3 regions of the Specibacter sp. AOP5-B1-6 genome follow, and region 3 is predicted to be linked to each of the others. Evidence: predicted binding sites of a transcription regulator. Region 3 holds the regulator's gene; each other region holds the start of a gene.
What was found. Region 3 encodes LexA, which represses DNA repair genes until DNA is damaged. Its sites were predicted from a motif close to TCGAACANNTGTTCGA; they were not measured.
Positions count from the first base shown of each region.

Region 1: the regulator LexA is predicted to act here: its motif matches at 2,502-2,517, upstream of uvrA (excinuclease ABC subunit UvrA).
Region 2: the regulator LexA is predicted to act here: its motif matches at 1,897-1,912, upstream of ACT3TS_RS09120 (DUF222 domain-containing protein).

Region 1 is NZ_JBQSVT010000013.1:33,983-38,264, forward strand. It holds gene ACT3TS_RS08660 (ABC transporter ATP-binding protein) at 1-156, shown strand, start outside; gene ACT3TS_RS08665 (ABC transporter ATP-binding protein) at 153-2,087, shown strand; gene ACT3TS_RS08670 (GntR family transcriptional regulator) at 2,084-2,467, shown strand; gene uvrA (excinuclease ABC subunit UvrA) at 2,633-4,282, shown strand, end outside.
Region 2 is NZ_JBQSVT010000014.1:15,260-19,541, reverse strand. It holds gene ACT3TS_RS09120 (DUF222 domain-containing protein) at 1-1,643, opposite strand, end outside; gene ACT3TS_RS09115 (hypothetical protein) at 1,955-3,487, opposite strand; gene ACT3TS_RS09110 (acetyl-CoA hydrolase/transferase family protein) at 3,645-4,282, opposite strand, start outside.
Region 3 is NZ_JBQSVT010000001.1:21,215-25,496, reverse strand. It holds gene ACT3TS_RS00145 (MerR family transcriptional regulator) at 1-147, shown strand, start outside; gene ACT3TS_RS00140 (DUF2268 domain-containing protein) at 154-1,035, opposite strand; gene ACT3TS_RS00135 (phosphotransferase) at 1,036-1,266, shown strand; gene lexA (transcriptional repressor LexA) at 1,564-2,307, opposite strand; gene ACT3TS_RS00125 (LysM peptidoglycan-binding domain-containing protein) at 2,584-3,132, shown strand; gene ACT3TS_RS00120 (histidinol-phosphate transaminase) at 3,278-4,282, shown strand, end outside.

The DNA.
Region 1 (4,282 bases), on a different contig from region 3:
GACGCAGACAACATCCTGGTGCTGGACGAAGGACGCCTGGTGGGCCAAGGCACGCACGAACAACTGCTCCAAACGTGTCCGACCTACCAAGAGATCGTCACGTCCCAACTCAGCACAGAGGACGCAGCCACCGAAGGCCGGGGGAGCAACGCATGAGCATGATGAGAGGGCGCGGCGGCCCGCCACAAAAAGCACTGTCCTTCGGGCCCAGCCTCAAGCGAATCCTGCGACTCATGGTCCCCGACAAAATGCGCATGGCTGCCGTCGTTGCCATGGCAGCCGTCTCCGTGGGCCTGTCTGTTGTGGCACCCAAAATCCTTGGCAACGCAACCGACATCATTTTTGACGGCGTCGTGGGCAAGATGCTTGAACAGTTCCCGGCCGGCACCACGAAGAGCCAGGCCGTGGACGCTCTGCGGGCCGGAGGCCAGGGGCAGCTGGCCGACATGCTCTCAGCCATGAACGTCGTCCCGGGCCAGGGACTTGACTTCCAGGCCCTGGGTGCCGTGCTCACCATCGTTTTGTGCCTGTATGTGGCGGCGTTTTTCTTCAACTGGTCCCAGGGCTACATCACCACGGGCATCGTCCAGCGGGCCATGTACAGGCTGCGCCGGGACATTGAGGAAAAACTCAACCGCCTGCCCATGTCGCACTTCCAGCAGGAATCCCGCGGCGACGTCCTGTCCCGGGTCACCAACGACATCGACAACTTCTCCCAAACACTGAACCAAACGCTGACACAGATCCTGATCGCGGTGCTCACCGTGTGCGGTGTGCTGGCCATGATGTTTTCCATTTCGCCGATCCTGGCCGGCATCTCCCTGCTCGTGGTGCCCATCATCGCCGTGATGACGGTCCTGGTGGCCAAGCGTTCGCAGGTGCAGTTCGCGGCGCAGTGGAAGAGCACCGGGGAGCTGAACGGGCATGTGGAGGAAATGTTCACGGGCCATGAGATCGTCAAGGCCTTCGGCCAGCAGGAGGCGGCCATTGAAAAGTTCCGGGAGTCCAACGACTACCTGTACGAATCGAGCGCCAAGGCACAGTTCATTTCCGGCATCATCATGCCGGGCACAAACTTTGTCGCCAACCTCAACTATGTGGTCGTCGCGGTGCTGGGCGGCATCCAGGTGGCCCAGGGCACCCTGACCATTGGCAGCGTCCAGGCTTTCATCCAGTACTCCCGCCAGTTCAGCCAGCCCATGGCCCAGCTGGCCGGCATGATCAACCTGCTGCAGTCCGGCGTGGCATCCGCCGAGCGCGTCTTCGAGCTGCTCGACGCCGAGGAGCAAACCCCGGACCACAGCCCTGCCGCGCGGCTCGGGCAACCAGCCGGACGGGTGGTGTTTGACCACGTCAACTTTGCCTACAGCCCCGACGAGCCGCTGATCAAGGACTTGTCGCTCGTCGCGGAGCCCGGCGAAACTGTGGCCATTGTGGGCCCCACCGGTGCGGGCAAAACCACGCTGGTGAACCTGCTCATGCGCTTCTACGAGATTGACTCAGGCACCATCACGGTGGACGGCGTCAACACGGCGCACCTGACCCGCGAAGATCTGCGCAGCCAGTTCGGCATGGTCCTCCAGGACGCGTGGCTCTTCGGTGGCACAATCAGGGACAACCTGGCCTATGGCCGGCTCAGCGCCACCGAGGCCGACATTGTCGAGGCTGCCGAAGCCACCCATGTCGACCACTTTGTGCGGTCCCTCCCGGATGGCTATGACACCGTTTTAACTGACGACGACGGCGGCGGGCTGAGCCAGGGGCAGCGCCAGCTCATGACCATTGCCAGGGCGTGGATCGCAAATCCGGGCATCTTGATCTTGGATGAAGCCACCAGCTCGGTGGACACCCGCACGGAGGTGTTGATCCGCCAGGCCATGAACAGGCTGCGGGCGAACCGGACAAGCTTCGTCATTGCCCACAGGCTCTCAACCATCCGGGACGCGGATTTGATCCTCGTCATGAACCACGGCCGGATCATTGAACAAGGCAGCCATGACGAACTGTTGGCGCGCCGGGGTTTCTACTACGATCTGTACATGAGCCAATTCGGGGATCCGATGGTGGAAGAGGTGAGTCAGACATGAATGCCATGGAAATATTGATGCGCCGCTGGCATCTCGACACCGGGTCGACGGTGCCGCCCTTCGAACAGGTCAGGCTGCGGGTGTTGGATCTGGCCTCGTCCGGCGAGCTGGCTGTTGGCACAAAACTGCCCTCGGTGCGGGCGCTGGCAACGGATTTGGGTGTGGCCGCGAACACTGTGGCCCGGGCGTACCGCGAACTGGAACAGGCCGGCATTGTGGTGACCGCCGGCCGCAGCGGCACGGCAATAGCCTCCGGCGGGGACAAGATTGCCGCCCAGGTGGCAGCAGCGGCGGACTCCTTCGCCGCCGTCGTGCGTGAACTTGGTGTGCCACAGGCACAGGCGCTGCGCATAGTCACGGCGGCCGTTGAACGCAATTGACGTCACCCACCGCCGGAATCGTTCGGGCACACGTTCGAACGAACTTTCGATTATACTAACGAATGAATGCAACGCGCGGCGGACTTGCGGCCGTGCCATTGCCACGCCGCGGACGGCAGTTGAAGATCCGCCGGCGGCGCGGCAGCCAGTGATGTGAAGGAAACAATGGCCCAGTCTGTAACCCCTGAAATTGTCCAACGCCCGGATCTGTCGCGCCTGGTTGTCAAGGGCGCCCGCGAGCACAACTTGCGCAACGTCGACCTTGACCTGCCCCGCGACTCCATGATCGTCTTCACCGGCCTATCGGGCTCGGGGAAGTCCTCATTGGCCTTTGACACTATCTTTGCCGAGGGCCAGCGCCGCTACGTTGAGTCGTTGTCGGCCTATGCCCGGCAATTCCTTGGCCAGGTCGACAAGCCCGACGTTGACTTCATCGAGGGCCTGTCGCCGGCGGTGTCCATCGACCAGAAATCGACGTCGAAGAACCCGCGCTCAACCGTGGGCACAATCACCGAGATCTACGACTACATGCGCCTGCTGTGGGCGCGCGTGGGAACGCCGCACTGTCCCGTGTGCGGTGAGCCCATCGCCAAGCAGACGCCGCAGCAGATCGTTGACCAGCTGCTGGAAATGCCGGACGGCACCCGCTTCCAGGTCCTTGCCCCCGTGGTGCGGGACCGCAAGGGCGAATTTGTCGAGCTGTTCAAGGAGCTGACGGCCAAGGGCTACTCCCGCGCCAAGGTCGACGGCGAACAGGTCCAGTTGTCGGATCCGCCCAAGCTGAAGAAAACGTTCAAGCACACCATCGAGGTTGTTGTTGACCGCCTGGTGGTCAAGGACGGCATCCAGCAGCGCCTCACCGACTCCGTGGAAACCGCACTGGGCCTGGCCGACGGCCGCATCCTGGCTGAATTGGTCGACCTGGAGACTGACGATCGCGGCCGCATCCGCTCCTTCTCGGAGAACCTGGCCTGCCCCAACGAGCACCCGCTGGCCATCGACGAGATCGAGCCGCGGTCATTTTCCTTCAACAACCCCTTCGGTGCCTGCACTGCCTGCAGCGGCATCGGCAGCAAGCTTGAGGTTGATGAGGAACTCGTCGTCCCCAACCCGTTCCTGTCCCTGCGTGAGGGCGCCATTGCCCCGTGGTCGCTGGGCACAGCCACCACCGAGTACTGGAACAGGCTGCTGGAGGGGCTGTCCGCGGACCTGGATTTCAAGCTGGAAACCCCGTGGAACAAGCTGGACACCGACGCCCGCACGGCCATTCTGTACGGCAAGGACCACAAGGTTGTGGTGCAGTACAAGAACAGGTTTGGCCGCGAACGCAAGTACAGCACCGGTTTTGAGGGTGCCGTCCAGTACATTCAGCGCAAGCACACCGAGACGGAGTCGGATTCGGCCCGGGACCGCTACGAAGAATACATGCGCCAGATTCCCTGCCCTGCCTGCGGCGGCGCACGCCTGAACCCGGCGTCACTCTCGGTGCTGATCAACGGCAAGTCCATTGCCGAAGTCTGTGCGCTGTCCATGCGTGACTGCTTTGAGTTCCTCTCCAACCTGGTGTTGACCGGCCGCGAGGCCCAGATCGCCAGCCAGGTCCTGAAGGAGATCCAGGCCCGGCTGAAGTTCCTTTTGGACGTTGGCCTGGAATACCTCAACCTTGAGCGGGCCTCGGCAACGCTTTCGGGCGGCGAGGCCCAGCGCATCCGTCTGGCAACCCAGATCGGTTCCGGCCTGGTGGGCGTGCTGTATGTCCTGGACGAGCCGTCCATCGGCCTGCACCAGCGCGACAACCGCCGCTTGATTGAGACG
Region 2 (4,282 bases), on a different contig from region 3:
TTGCTCGCAGTTGTCCCCTCACCACCGGTAATTGAGGCCAAGTTCGCACTGCTACTGGCGCTGTCGGCGGTCGTGATTGCGTTGTCGGCGCTTGACGGGGGTGGTGTGAGGGTTGGCGGGATGGCTGCGGGGTCCCAATCGGGACCGTTGCGGATATCGGGGTCCTTGAAGCCGGGATCGGAATAGTCCGGGTCGTCAAAGACAGGCACCCACCTGTCAGGAACATCCACCACACCACGGTCCCGCCGGGCTACATAGTCCCAGTCCGGGCCACGATCACGGATCGGGACGGGCTCTGGGGCCGGGTCTGGCTCTGGTTCCGGGCCGGGGTCCAGGGGGACCCCGTCGGCGGCCGGGTCCACTGGCGCGAACCACGGACCCTGAGCATCACCAGTGGCGGTACCGGCAGCATCCGCAGCGCCGTTAGCTGCAGCGGGCCCAGTCCCCGCGCCGGCGCCGTTAGGTGTGCCATCAGTGGTGGTGCCCTCAGCGGCGGTGCTGGCGGTATTGGAAGTGCCGTCAGTGGTGGTGGCGGCATTGGAAGTGCCATCAGCGGTGCCGGCGGTATTGGTGGTGTTGGGTTGGGTGGGGGCGTAGATCTGGTTTTCGGCCATGGACTGGTTCAGCAGCAGGGCCGCGGCGACATCAGCCCTGAGCTGGGTCAGGGTCCTCTCTTCGTGGGGTCCCTGGGCTGCCTGGGCAGTCAGAGTGCATTGAGCCCAAATAGCCTCCACGGTCGGTGCTGGTGCATACAAGCTCAACCACGACATCCCGTCCCGGGCACGAGAAACACCCAACCGCCGCTGGCTATACTCACGCCGCGTCTTGGGAGTGATCGTTTCCGGGTAGAACCGTTCCCGGCGGCGCCGGGCCTTCTCCCGGAAACTCGGCAGCGTGGCGCCGGCAGCTTTGCCGAGCAAGACCTGCTCAAAAGCATCAACAGTTTCCTGGGCCAGGCCTGCTTCACGCAGCAGACTCGTTTCCTGGGCGATGATGACCGCGTAGTCCCACCCCAACCAGCCACTGCTCAAGGACTCCATCGTGGCCGGCAAATAGTTCACGAGCGTGCCCGCATGCAGAATCAACTGCCCCGCCACCCCCTCGGACACCGACAAGATCCCGGCCAAGTCAGCCCGCATCGACATCAGCGAGATATCGTACTGCCAGGAATCAACAGCAAGAATGCCGCCCTCAAGAACAGCCGTGGACTCTAAACGGGCTATCAACACAGCCGCCAGCGCCGCGCACTGATTCTGATGCTTATGCAACGCCGCAATCGCGTCAGTGCAACCATCCATCAACGCCCGCGCCCCCTCCAAACGGGACTCCACAACACCAACACCAGCAGATGGGCCAGCAACAGGGGAACGAAGAGCGGCAGACCCGGCGCCAGCACCGTCGGGGACAGTAGCGGCGGGGTCAACGGCTTCAGCAGCGGCTGGCTGGGCAGTGTCAGCAGCGCCGCGACGGGGGCCGCAGTGGCGGGGATCGGGAACCGGCAGATCGGGCAACCCGGCCATCGCAGCAATGTCAGTGCCAAGGGGTTCAATGGAAGGAAGAGCAAGTCCAGCAATCAGGTCCGCCACACTCACTGTGGTGGATGAACCATCCCGGCCAACCGGGAAATTCACTGAACTACCCATACCACAAGCATATCTCAAATGTGTGGAAAGCAACACTATTATCCACAACTACCTAAAAATATTTCCTAGCACCCCCGCGGCCCTGATTCCTGTCCATAATCGTCTAAATGACGCACGGATCTCCTCAGCGGATGCGTCCTGATGAAGGCCTTCGGGGACTTGTATCTGCGAATCCATCGGGATGGGCGATCGCGTTCATCACTGCACGGGATCAGTTCGCCCCTTGGTCACCCAGAGCATGCCACACATGGACTCGAGCACTCATTCAACGAATTGAAGACGAATGAAGGCCGAGTTAAAGAGGCGGGACACTAATCGCAGAGAAACACGCCGGCGCGGTAACCGTAGTCGCGTTCAAGCTTGTCGATGCCGTCCGGGTCGTGGCTTGTCAGCGCCTCTTGGATGGCCTCCGGCGGTGCGGGGAACTCGGCGTTGAGGTGCTTGAGCGCCCACGCGTTGCTGGTGAAGGCCCATTCAAACACCAGCAGGGCCCCGATCACGGCGGCCCAGGTCAGCACGTGCGCGGGCGTCCACGGGATTTCGCGGTTCAATGGGCCAAACACCAAGGTGTGCGTGGTGAGCATGGAGAATGCGGCGGCAAAGAATCCGACAAAGACCGCCGCCTCCGTGGCCCCGAACGACACCCCGGAGCGGATGAACCAGCGCCGGCGCATCATGAACTGCCAATACACGGCGGCGTTGATGATGGTCAGCACGGTATAGAGCCAGAGGGCGGCCAGCGTCCACCACGGGACGTCGTCGACCATGGACGGAACCAGCAGCGTGCCGGCCAAGGCGAGCACGGCAATCAGGTTTGGCGGAATGCCGATCAGAAAGCGGGTCCGCCGTGCGGCCCGGGGAGTTGACGGGCCGTCGGGATGGGTTTCATCTGCCATCCACTGGGGAACGTAGCGCATGCCCAACGCCGCGCTGCCAGCCACTGTGCCGTCCGGGCCTGGCTCCGGCCGGGTTGCGGCGTCCTCGTCGCTGACGTGCTCCCCCGGCACAGGTTCGTCAGCGATGTTCACAAAATTCTGTCCGAGGTACCGGCGCTCAAGCAGGATCCGTTCCTCGACAAAGGGCCGCTCGGGGTCCGTCCACACATCGAATTCATTGCCGATGGCCGGCGCCCAGACAGGATAGTCAAAGAACCGGATCCGGCTGCTTTCCAGCCGACCTCCCGTCCGGTATTCCAGCTCAACGTGAAACATTGCCCTGTTGTCGACAATGAATCGCTCGTTCGTCACCGCCACCACAGTGCCCACCGAATGGTCCCCGCCGGCCACAATGTCCCGGTGCGTCCGCTGTTCCACCTTGGCCTGCCGCCACATGATTTTGGCCAGCCTGAAGACCTTGATCGCGGGCACCAGCAGCAGCACCGCCAGCCCTGCCAGCAGCAGGAAACCGAGCCAGTGTTCGGTGACAGCGCGGATGACGGCAGCACCAATGCAGCCGGCAAGGAGGCCCGTCAGCACGGAGGCGTGGGCCAACCGCCTGCCGCGCCGCGACACAACCGTGTGTCCATGGTGGTCGGAGGTGCGCTTGACCACCCCATACCCCAGCACGTGCTTGAAGTCCTTGCCGATCTGGTTTCCCAGACCAAGAGCCCCCACCAGGCCAACAACGAACAGCAGGGCCGGCACAAAGTGGGCGACGTCGTCGAACACGCGGCTGATTTCAAAAGGCGAGAAGAATCCGAGCATCGCCACGGCCAGCGCCCAGAGGAATGCCACCAAAATGCAGGAGCGCAGGGTTTTCATCACGTAGCCGGCCCACACCACCGGGGAGGTGGGCAGCGGCACCGTGTCCGTGCCCGGGACCGCGCGCGACATGGGATACGCCATGATCGCCCCCTCCAGTTAGCTGAGCTTTCATTGTGCCCACGGGAGGCAGCGATGTCGAGTTGCGCCACGGCTTTTCCGGACACGGCCGACGGCGGCTGCCGGACTTGGGTGCCCCGGGCACGCATCCGGTGGGTTCACCGGGCGGGGAGGCAACCGCCTACGGGCGCATGTCCCCGGTCTCGATGTAGCGCTGGTGCCAGGACAGCGCCTCGCCCAGCAGGTGCGGGGTGTGCTTGCCGTAGGAGTCACGCGAGGCGCGCGCAAAGTAGTCTTCCAGCATCGGCTTGTAGTCGGGGTGCGCACACTTTTCGGTGATGACGCGGGCGCGCTGCTTCGGGGACAAACCGCGCAGGTCGGCCAGCCCCTGCTCCGTGATCAGGACCATGGTGTCGTGCTCCGTGTGGTCCACGTGGCTGGCCATCGGCACGATGCCGGAAATCCGGCCGCCCTTCGCCGTGGACGGGGACATAAAGGCACCGAGGAAGCCGTTGCGGGCAAAGTCGCCCGAGCCGCCGATGCCGTTCATGACGTGGGAACCTACCACGTGCGTGGAGTTCACATTGCCGTAAATGTCGGCCTCGATCATGCCATTGAGTGCAACACAGCCGAGGCGCCGGATCAGCTCAGGGTGGTTGGAGATCTCCTGGGTGCGCAGCACAATCCGTTCACGGTAGAAGTCCACGTGCCGGTTGAATTCCTCAATGCCCGCCTCGGACAGGGAGAAGGAGGTGGCGGAGGCAAATTCAATGGTGCCGTCCTTGATCAACCCAAGCATGCCGTCCTGGATGACCTCGG
Region 3 (4,282 bases):
CTCATGGCCCGCAGATACGTCGCCGAGGCCGGATTCACCGAGTACTACGATCAATTCGAACCAGGACTTGCCGAGTGGATGAAACTGGTTATCGATGCCCATGCACGGGCCAAGGGAATCGAACCTGACACGGCAGCCTGGGAGTAGCGTCACTTAGCTCGGATTGAGGGCAACCCTTACAAGTTCAGCAGCGGGTGCGTGGAGCGCCTCGGCCGCGCTTTTGCCGGTAGCGGCAAGGTAGGCATCCACCAGGCGGTTGCCGACCGCGTATCCGGCTCCTGTGGGAACACCGACGGGGTCAGTGCCAAATCGGCTGGCTGCCTCATCGCCATGCACCCACGCCGTGAAGTGTTGCATGCCTTGGACGTCCAGTCCGGAAACGACCTTTTCGAAAACTGTCTCACTGCTGAGGTGGGGGACACCTATCGGGGTGTAACCGGCCGGACCGTACAGCTGCCGCGAAAATGCGTCAGCAAGTCCCTCTGAAACGATTAGTTCGCCAACGGCGACCATTTTTGGATCCCATATGACCCCGCCTGGTGCGTATCTCAAGTTGTGGTTCAGCTCGTGGACAGCTGCCGCCTCCAGTCGTTCAAGATTTTCCGTCGTTGGCCAAAGGGTAAATGAGATGAAACCCGTGGCACTGCCATTTCCGCTGAACCCCCGCGCGGGTCCCATGAAATATCCATCGTCAGGGTCGCCCAGGACCAGAAGGAATGTGATGTCGGGGATCTGGATACCGGGAATGGCGAGCTTCTGAACCTCGACGGCGTCGGCCAGGGCACCCTCGATCCGGATCCACGCATCCGCCGACTGCAAGAGTTTGAGGGCAGCACGCACCTCGTCTGTCCGCCGATTGAGCGGGAATCCAAAGCTCCTCGCATGCATTTGCACGAGGTCGACTTCACCAGGGAAATACCGGAACATGTTTTGCATCGGAGCAAGCATGCTTCGCAGTAGTTCCGGACGGTTGGCCTCGTCGGCGGCCAGCACAGTGCTCATTCCATGTGAGGTGTTCAATACATTGATTGTCATGTGCCCCACGCTAAAGCCTTACGCTGCGTCAGGGTCAAATGTCGTACCCATGGGGACTTGGGAGGCCATAACGTCCTTTGGGATCAAGGGCGGCCAGCCGGCGTCCTGGACTGGGATTTGTCCTCTGAGAGTGATCGATCGACTGGCCTCGCCAGTTTGGGAGTCTGGCACGGCTGGGAGAAGCTCGCCCTGACTGCTTCCGCTGATCAAGTCGAGCGGGCTTTGATTTGACGAAATACTTTTTCGTCTTCAGCAAGTGGGTTTCCTGATCGTCTCCGGACGGCCAGGGCCTGAGATCTCAGCGGCCGCCGCTACAGCATCCGAGTGGCTTCGCGAAAATCAAGCGTAGTCCGGCAGCAACCGGATTCTTGGTTCAGCTGATCACGGCCAGCTCCGGATCCCACACGAATAACCTGGCCTCCCACTGCGGGCCAGCGGCACAGCAAAGTCACGCTGCCCAAAACAAGACTGAACAGTGCGGCGCCCCGGCCACTTGGCTGGGGCGCCGCACTGTCGGCAGGGCTGGTGCTAGAGGCTGCGGAGCACCGAGACAACCTTGCCCATGATGGTTGCGTGGTCGCCGAGGATGGGCTCATAGCGCGTGTTCTGGGGCAGCAGCCAGGTGTGGCCGTCCCGTTGCCGAAAGGTCTTTACAGTGGCCTCGTCTTCAAGGAGCGCAGCAACGATGTCGCCATTGTTGGCCGTGTTTTGCTGGCGCACCACCACCCAGTCGCCATCGCAGATGGCAGCGTCAATCATGGAGTCACCCTGAACCCTGAGCATGAACAGCTCGCCGCTGCCCACAATCTGCCGGGGCAGCGGCATGATGTCATCAACCGACTGGTCGGCCAAGATGGGCCCGCCAGCCGCGATGCGTCCGACGAGAGGCACAAAGGCCGTGTCCGAGGAGCTGCTGAGTTCGGCAAAGTTCAAGCCGTTGGAGCTGCGCAGATTGGAAGGCGAACTGACGCCTTCAATCTCAACCTTGCCGCTGTCGAGCACCAGCGGAATGAGGACCTCCATGGCCCGGGGACGTTTGGGGTCGCGGCGCAAGTAGCCATGGCGTTCAAGCTGGCTCAGCTGGTGCGTGACGCTGGACAGGCTGGCAAGCCCCACCGAGTCACCAATTTCACGCATTGAGGGCGGGTAGCCCTTGTCGGCGATGGAGCGCTGGATGCACTCCAAGATCTTCTTTTGCCGGACGGTCAACCCCTTCATTCCGGCGCGACTGGGCGCCTGGGGGATGCGGTGCGGAGGTTCTGGAAGCGCCATGGTTCCGGGGTCCTTTCGTGGCTGCCCTGAACAATGTCAGTGCCTGCTGGTGGACTGCATCTAGCGGCCAATCCTTGTTTTACAAGTTTAAGCCACAATCGAAGCAATTTCAAACATTTGTTCTATCAGCCCTTGGCAAGTGTCGTCCATAGGTGCTAAAACTGTACTAGTAGTTAACTAGAACATACGCTCTATCGAAGATATAAAGCATGGAAATTTGATCCGATGGATGTTGATGGCCAGGGATCTTGATCCACGGCGAAAGGACCAGAAATCATGAATGCAATGGTTATCTCAGCAGGAACCCGCAGCAGGTACGCAAACAATTCGACGGCCGGTGATGCTGCACCGTGGCGCTTTCAGCCGGCCACTGCCGGTGCTGTCAATGGCAGTGCGTCAAGGCTTGGATCTGCGAAGCGCGGAATGATCCAGCCCGACCCAATCCAGCCCGGCCCGATCCGGCCCGACACGGACCTGAAGGGCAGCGACAAGGCCCGAATCCAGTTGACCCGCCGCGGCCGTTTGGTGCTCCTTGGTGTGCCAGCCATTGTCACCGCCGCCGTCATGGTTTTTGCAGCCTTGGCCATCGGGCTGGGCTCCATTGCCACCCCGGCCCAGGCCTCCGCAGAGTACACGGCTGTGGACCTGGCCGATTACGCCGTGTCCGTCACGGTCCTTCCCGGGGACAATCTGTGGAGCATTGCCAGCGCTTCAAACCCAAATGGCGACGTTCGTGACGTTGTCAGTGAGATTGTGGCGCTCAATGAACTGGGCAGCGGAGTCCTGCAGGCCGGTCAGCGCCTGTACGTTCCGCTCCCCAAATAGTGCCTTCCACCCCCTAAGCAGTGCCTGTTGTGGCAGCGCCCGTTGGCTATGCCGCGGAAGCCCGCAAACCCCGCACCCGCTGTCAAGGTGTCCGCATGGTGTCGGCGTTTCGGCATTTGGACCGGTCACCAATTAAGCTGGTGCCATGGATGAGTTTGAACTCTTGGGCCAATTGCCGCTCCGCGACGATCTGCGCGGACAGCACCCCTACGGTGCGCCCCAGATTGACGTGCCGGTGCTGCTGAACGTCAACGAAAATACTTTTGGCGTTCCCGCCGACGCACGGGAAGCCATCCTGGCGGCTGTGGCGGCCGAGCTTGACGGCCTGAACCGCTACCCGGACAGGGAATTCACCGTCTTGCGCCAGGAACTGGCGGCGTACCTGGGCCACGGGCTCAGTGAAACCAACCTGTGGGCGGCGAACGGTTCAAACGAGGTCCTGCAACAGCTGCTGCAGGCATTTGGCGGTCCGGGACGCACCGTAATGAGCTTCCCTCCCACATACTCCATGTACCCGTTGCTGGCCAGCGGCACCGGAACCGGTTACCTCGCCGGAGAGCGGGCACCCGACTTCAGCCTGTCCGCCGAGTCGGCAGCCGAGCAGGTTCGCGAGCAGGCGCCCAACATTGTTCTTTTGTGCTCACCGAACAACCCCACCGGCACCGCCCTGGGCCTGGACGTTGTGAAAGCTGTTTATGAAGCAGGGGAGGCCTCGCAGGCCATCGTGATCGTGGATGAGGCCTATACGGAGTTCTCCCACGCAGGCACGCCCAGCGCCTTGAACCTCCTCCAAGGCCGCCCCCGCCTTGTCGTCTCACGCACCATGAGCAAGGCCTTCGCCATGGCCGGCGCCCGGCTGGGATACATGGCCGCCGCCCCTGAAGTCACAGACGCGCTGCGACTGGTCAGGCTGCCTTACCACCTCTCGGCCATCACCCAGGCGACAGCCGTGGCCGCACTGCGCAATTCAGCGTCCCTGCTGGCCAACGTTGAGCAGATCAAGGTCCAGCGCGACCGCATTGTCGCCGAACTGACCGGCCTGGGACTGACTCCCGCTCCCTCAGACTCCAACTTCGTCTTCTTTGGCGGCCTGGAAAACCCCCATGAGGTGTGGGAAGCGCTGCTGGCCAAGGGTGTTCTCATTCGCGAC